Salinivibrio kushneri: one gene and its partner. The protein of the gene in region 2 binds, or shares a complex with, the protein of the main gene of each other region. Links are inferred from orthologs where the notes say so. Each region holds a gene or a part of one and is shown on either strand. Other genes may lie near its edges. The genes, in order: dapF and rppH.

Evidence for each region.
Region 1: the proteins of rppH (region 2) and dapF are in contact, whole or in part, in a solved structure (PDB 5YGU), measured with the Escherichia coli proteins. The link is inferred for Salinivibrio kushneri from one-to-one orthologs.

Annotation. Positions count from the first base shown.
Region 1 is NZ_CP114588.1:2,717,138-2,720,383, forward strand. Bases 318-3,242 are described here. They hold dapF (diaminopimelate epimerase), read right to left. Parts: upstream 2,233-3,242; coding sequence 1,402-2,232; downstream 318-1,401. Other genes in these bases: xerC (tyrosine recombinase XerC), read right to left, coding at 318-716; N8M53_RS12480 (DUF484 family protein), read right to left, coding at 713-1,405; lysA (diaminopimelate decarboxylase), read right to left, coding at 2,241-3,242. In the rest of the region: more of xerC, read right to left, coding at 1-317; more of lysA, read right to left, coding at 3,243-3,246. UniProt on the Escherichia coli protein: Involved in the succinylase branch of the L-lysine biosynthesis and in the biosynthesis of the pentapeptide incorporated in the peptidoglycan moiety. Catalyzes the stereoinversion of LL-2,6-diaminopimelate (L,L-DAP) to meso-diaminopimelate (meso-DAP).
Region 2 is NZ_CP114588.1:2,315,878-2,319,145, forward strand. What follows is about bases 240-3,186. They hold rppH (RNA pyrophosphohydrolase), read right to left. Parts: upstream 1,996-3,186; coding sequence 1,483-1,995; downstream 240-1,482. Other genes in these bases: ptsP (phosphoenolpyruvate--protein phosphotransferase), read right to left, coding at 240-1,465; mutH (DNA mismatch repair endonuclease MutH), read left to right, coding at 2,631-3,186. In the rest of the region: more of ptsP, read right to left, coding at 1-239; more of mutH, read left to right, coding at 3,187-3,268. UniProt on the Escherichia coli protein: Master regulator of 5'-end-dependent mRNA decay.

The DNA of each region.
Region 1 (3,246 bases), 400 kb from region 2 along the record:
CCCCACTCCGCCATACGTTTTTGCACGCTACGGTGCGAAATTCGCTGGCCCAGTTTAGAGATAAATAGCGCTTCTTCTGGCCCTTTGAGGAGCTGGTTGCGCACTTTTAGCCAGTTCATCACCCAGGTTTTCGCCATGCCGGAAAAAGGCACGATACGCTCCTTTTCCCCTTTACCGGTGACACGCAAATCCCCTTTACGTACCGAGACATCACGCACGTTGAGATCCACCAGCTCGGCTAAACGCAACCCTGCGCCATACATCAGCTCCATCATCGCCCGATCCCGTACCGACAGCGGGTCGTCTTGATCCACCTCGAGCAGCTGATTCATTTCATCCACATCGAGGTTTTTCGGCAACTGGCGCCCTTGCTTGGGCGCGGCGACCCCTTTGGCTGGGTTGGCGGCAAGCTGTTCGGTTTTTACGAGATAGTCGAAAAAGCTGCGCAGTGCGGACAGCCGCAACGCAATACTGCCCGGTTTGAGGCCATCGCGTTTGGCTTGGCTCGAAATTTGTCGCACCCAGTCGGCATCTACATCTTGCCAATAAGCGATGCCCCGCGCGCTCAGAAAGTCGACAATCTTATCTAACTGGCGCTGATAATTACGTTGCGTATGGGCACTGAGGCCCCGTTCGCTGAGTTGATATTGATAAAAGCGATCAAGAGGGACCGTCAGTGAACGGGGAGCCGCTTGGTCAGACGTTACCGCTGTCACTGACGCTCACCCTTGTTCGTCCACTGGCTACATAAGATGGCCAAGTGTGCCGCCAGCTGTTCGATAAAAAGGGTGTCCATTTCTGGCTGAAAGTGCCCGCCATCTGCGCTCGCAAAGCTCAACAGTCCCCACTCTTTGCCTTCCCCTTTAATCGGTATCAGCGCAAAAGAGCCTAGCTCCGGTGGCGTTGCCATCACCGCTTCCGCATCCACACGGCGCAAGCGTCCGAGATAACAACGACGTCCGGCAAAATGATGACTCTTTAATTGATCCACCGCCTGACGTGAGATGCTCTGCAGCCCGTCGATAGGCGCATACACCCGTAAGCTGACGCTCAGTTGCAGTTGCTCGCTAAGCGTCGTCAATGCTTTTTGCACCGCCTGCGGCGTATTAGCACGCAGCAGCGCCTGATGCGCCTCGGCAAAGGCACGAAACAGGGCATCGTTTTTTGCCCCTAGACTCATCAGTTGGGTAATGTCTTCTTCCAGCTCCGCCACCCGCTCACGCAGGCGCTTAAGTTGAATTTCCACCAGCGATACTGCACCTTGCTCGCCGTGTGGCACGGTCAGCTGCGTCAGTAAATCGCGATGGCGAATAAAAAAATCTGGATTATCTTTTAAATACGCTGCCACCGCCTCATCGCTAAGAGGCATGGTTTCCAGTGTCGAGGCTTCTACCCCATCATTCATAATTGCAATTGTCCATCAAATACATGTGTCGCTGGGCCTGTCATTGATAAGGGATGACCCGGCCCACGCCAGCGAATGCGGAGATCTCCACCGGGTAAACTCACCGTTACTTGCTCATCAAGCAGGCCTTGTATAATCCCGACCGCAACCGCGGCACACGCGCCACTGCCACAGGCTTGGGTTTCGCCGGCACCGCGCTCGTACACTCTAAGCTTAATCGCATTGCGGGAAAGGATCTGCATAAAGCCGGCATTGACCCGTTCAGGGAAGCGTTCGTGACTTTCAAGTAGCGGTCCCAAGGTGTCCACGTCGGCATGGTCAACATCCTCGACCACAGTCACTACATGCGGGTTGCCCATGCTCACGGCACCCACAAACAAGGTCTGCTCCGCCACCCGCATCAAGTAGGTTTTCTCTTGTGAGTTGGCACGAAACGGAATTTTCCCCGGTGTGAATTCCGGCTCGCCCATGTTCACGCGCACCTGATTGTCGTTTTCAATGTGCAGCAGCATTTTACCGGCTTGGGTGCTCACGCTGATCTGATGCTTATTGGTCAGCCCTTTCATTCGCACGAAGCGCGCAAAACAGCGCGCACCATTGCCACATTGAGAGACTTCCGATGCGTCAGGGTTAAAAATGCGATAGTGGAAATCCGTCTCGGGATCGTAAGGCGGTTCAACCACGAGTAACTGGTCAAACCCGACGCCACGCTGGCGATCAGCCAGACGCCGAATCAGATCCGGCGAAAAGAACGCGTTTTGCGTGACACAGTCAACCACCATGAAGTCGTTGCCCAGTCCGTGCATTTTTGCAAACTGTACCTGCATGCCAATCCTTATTCTGGTAGGCGCTGTTCAAGCTGCCATAACGACGCCAAGCTCTCGCGCTCGCGCACAAGATGCGCTTGGTCACCATCGACCATCACCTCGGCCGGGCGGCAGCGTGAATTATAGTTTGACGCCATCACAAAGCCATATGCGCCCGCCGAGCGCACCGCCAGCAAATCGCCCGCTTCTAGCACCAACGAGCGGTTTTTGCCCAAGTAATCACCGGTTTCGCACACTGGGCCTACTAAATCATAGGTTTGTGGCTCCCCTTGGCGCGGCACCACAGGGATGATTTCTTGATAGGCTTGATACAGTGACGGACGAATTAAATCGTTCATCCCCGCATCGATAATGGCAAAGTTTTTGTGCTCACTGTGCTTGAGGAATTCGACCTTGGTCAGCAACACTCCTGCATTGGCAGCAATCGCACGGCCTGGCTCAAAAATCAGCTCAAGATGACGATGATTGTCCAAACGCGCCATCAGGGCTTTAGCGTACTCAGAAGGCTGAGGCGGCTTCTCGTCACTGTAGGTGACCCCCAGTCCGCCACCGACATCGAGATGACGAATCGCAATGCCTTCATCGCCTAAGGTATCAATCAGCGCCAACAAACGGTCGGTAGATTCAATAAAAGGCGCGAGTTCGGTCAGCTGCGAGCCGATGTGACAATCAATGCCTTCCACATTCAAATGTGGCAAGCTGGCGGCATAGCGGAAGCTGCTCAATGCTTGGTCGAACGCAATACCAAACTTATTGTCTTTCAGCCCGGTTGAGATGTAGGGGTGGGTGTTGGCATCAACGTCTGGGTTAATGCGCAACGATATCGGCGCTTGCACACCTAACTCACCCGCCACTTGGTTTAAGCGGTCGAGTTCAGAGTGTGATTCTACGTTAAAGCATTTGATACCTACTTCCAGTGCGCGACGCATCTCTGCGGCCGTTTTCCCTACGCCAGAAAACACCACTTTCGCGGGATCACCACCGGCGACGAGCACGCGCTCGAGTTCACCTTGA
Region 2 (3,268 bases):
AACTGGCAAGAATGGCTCGGTATTGTTTGACCTGCTCGTCTTCAGACGGAAAACGGCGCTGCATCAAAAATGGGACTTCCGTGCGGAACAACCCAACCCCATCAACGCCCTGATTGATTGCAATCTGACTATCGGCGCTCAGGCCAGCATTCAAATGCACTTCAACACGTGTGCCATCCTGAGTTTGTCCCGGGGCCGCCAGTGCGGTCTCAAAGGTAGATTGCAGGCTCGCTTCTTCTTGAACCAGGTGCTGATACTCATTGATCAATGCCTCGGCAGGCTCGATCATGAGCACCCCTTTATGGCCATCGAGGATCACGGTTTTTTGATGAAGCTTAGCAGGCGAAAAGCTGACGCCCATTACCGCCGGGATCCCTAACGCACGCGCCAGAATCGCCGCATGCGAGTTCGCTGCCCCTTCTTCAGCGACAACCCCTGAGAGCAATGCGCGCGGGATTGACGCCAGCATACCCGCGGTTAACTCCCGAGCAAGCAGCACGATAGGCGTCGAAATAGGAGGAGGACTGCCCGCCGGGGCGATTAAAAAGTAAAGCAGCCGCTGTCCTAGCTCTTTGACATCGCCGGCACGCGCTTTTAGGTAAGGATCATCCATTGCGGCAAAACGCGCGGAAAAGGCTTCTACCGTTTGTCTCACCGCCCACGTTGCCGCATCTCCCTGCTGGATCCGCACCGTCATGTCCTCACGCAACATGGGATCGTTTAGCAGGTGCACAAAGAGATCAAAAATCGCCAACGCGTCTTTTTGTAGCTCCTTGTCGAAACGCTTACGCAAGCGACGAAACTCGGTACTGGCATCATCAATCGCAGCATCCAGCCTGTCGAGCTCTCGCTGGGTATCCAAATGGGAAGCGGGCGCCACCTCTTCAAGCCGCGGTTGCGAGTCATCACACCAGGCTTGTGCTATCCCTATCCCTGGCGAGGCCGGCATCCCTTCCAACAAGACCGGAGATGAGGCCCCTTGCCAGCCACCTTGCGCATGGGCATGGGCAAACACCACCGCCAGCTGCGCAGCCAAGGTCACGAGAAAGGACTCTTCACTCTCATCAAATTGGCGAGGTTGATGTTGCTGCACCACCAGCACCCCAAGTACCTTTTTGCGATAAATGATCGGGGTGCCAAGAAAGGATTGAAACGCATCCTCACCAGTGGAGGGGAAGGGTTTAAACGCGGGGTGTTTGCGCGCATAGGCAAGGTTTAGCGGTTCAGCGCGCTTGCCAACCACGCCGACCAAGCCTTCACCAAATGCCATCGACACTTGCGCGGACGGATCCAAGCCTTGCGTCGCCATGAGTTCAAATCGTTGGTCTTCGGCATTGGCAAGATACACGGAGCAACACTCCGTGCGCATGGCCACGCAGGTTTGTTGCACTAAAGTGTGTAGCGCCTGATCAAGATCTGAAGACGCGGCCACACTTTGCACAATATTCCTTAACTGCGTGAGCACCCACTCTCTCCTTACACTTATCCTCGCTTGTGTCGACGCCGAGGTTTGCGTTCTTTAAACGGCATCGCAAGTGGCGCAAATTCTTTCATCGCGCGCCGATAAACCTCACGCTTAAATGCCACCACTTGTCGCACTGGATACCAATAACTCACCCAGCGCCAACCATCAAACTCAGGTGTACCACCACGTGTGACGTTGACACGTGATTCTTCACACTCAAGTTTTAGCAGAAACCACTTCTGCTTTTGCCCAATGCACACGGGCTTGGAATCCCAGCGCACCAAGCGTTTGGGTAACTTATAGCGCAGCCAATGTCGACTGGTCCCTAAGATGCGTACATCTTTCTTGGTCAGGCCTACCTCTTCATACAGCTCCCGGTACATCGCTTGTTCAGGGCTTTCCCCTTCATCGATGCCTCCTTGTGGAAACTGCCACGAATGCTGACCATATCGACGAGCCCAGAGAACTTGACCGTGGCCGTTACAAATTACTATCCCCACATTGGGACGATAGCCATCGCCATCAATCACTGGACGACCTCAATGATAAATCTCTACTGAACCTGATTTTTTCACAAAAAGCGGTAAGGGGTAAACAAACATTGTGGATTGACCTTTGTTTTTGCGCACTCGTCGTCATCTGAGGATAACTTAGGGTCTAACAGGAAGTTATAAACATAGCAATGAGAGTTTGCGCACATTTATTCACGCTTTCTGTGGATAGATTTGTGAAGAAGCCTAGAAAAAGTTCAGATGTCGAGCACTTAAGGATCTTCTCATCTAAAAAAAATGAACAAAAAAAACAAACTAATTCATTATAATCAGGTAGATAAAAACAAATGACACCAGAAGGATCTTTCACAAGATCGAGCGATCATCATATAAACACAGATCGCTCAAAGATCCACCAGTCAGTAAATTATCCACATCGATAGCGCAAAAAAACGTCAGTTAAGGTGGTGAGTCGCTTTTTATCGCTGCTAAGCTACTGTATATTTGATCATGACTCGAATTCGCTACTTAAAAAGTTACTCCGCTGTGGATAACCTCAGACGAGACAGGTTGCTCCCCTCTTACCGGATCCGCTTGCAGCCCACATCGCAGTTCTTGATAATGGCAGCTCTTGATAATGCGCACCCGTAACCGACTCTGCAGGATCCAATACAGTGACACCAGCCCCAGCATCAGAACAAATATTGATGGAACGTGCGCTCGCCTTGGCAGGTCTTACACTCGGCGAAGTGAGTGATGCCCAGTCAATCCGCTGTCCAGAGACGCTTGCGCGGGAGAAAGGTTGGATTGGCATGTTGCTCGAGACCAGTTTGGGAGCTAACGCGGGCAGCAAACCCGAACAGGACTTCGCACACTTAGGCATTGAGCTAAAAACGATTCCGGTCACTGGCGATGGTAAGCCGCTGGAAACCACCTTTGTGTGTGTGGCGCCACTAACAGGGATAGCCGGGGTGCGCTGGGAAAATAGTCATGTGAGGCAAAAGCTGTCACGAGTCTTGTGGATCCCTGTTGAAGGCGAACGCGATATACCTGTATCACAGCGCCGAATCGGCACACCACTATTATGGTCCCCCAGCCAGGAAGAAGAAGCGCAACTGCGTGCCGATTGGGAGGAGTTAATGGATTGGGTGGCTCTAGGCCGCGTAACGGAGATTACAGCCCGCCAAGGTGAGTCTCTCCAATTGCGCCCCAAAGCGGCCAACGGCAAAGCGCTGACCGATGCTTTCGGCCCCAATGGTGAGCCGATCCGTACCTTGCCCCGCGGCTTCTATTTACGCACCCAGTTCACGCA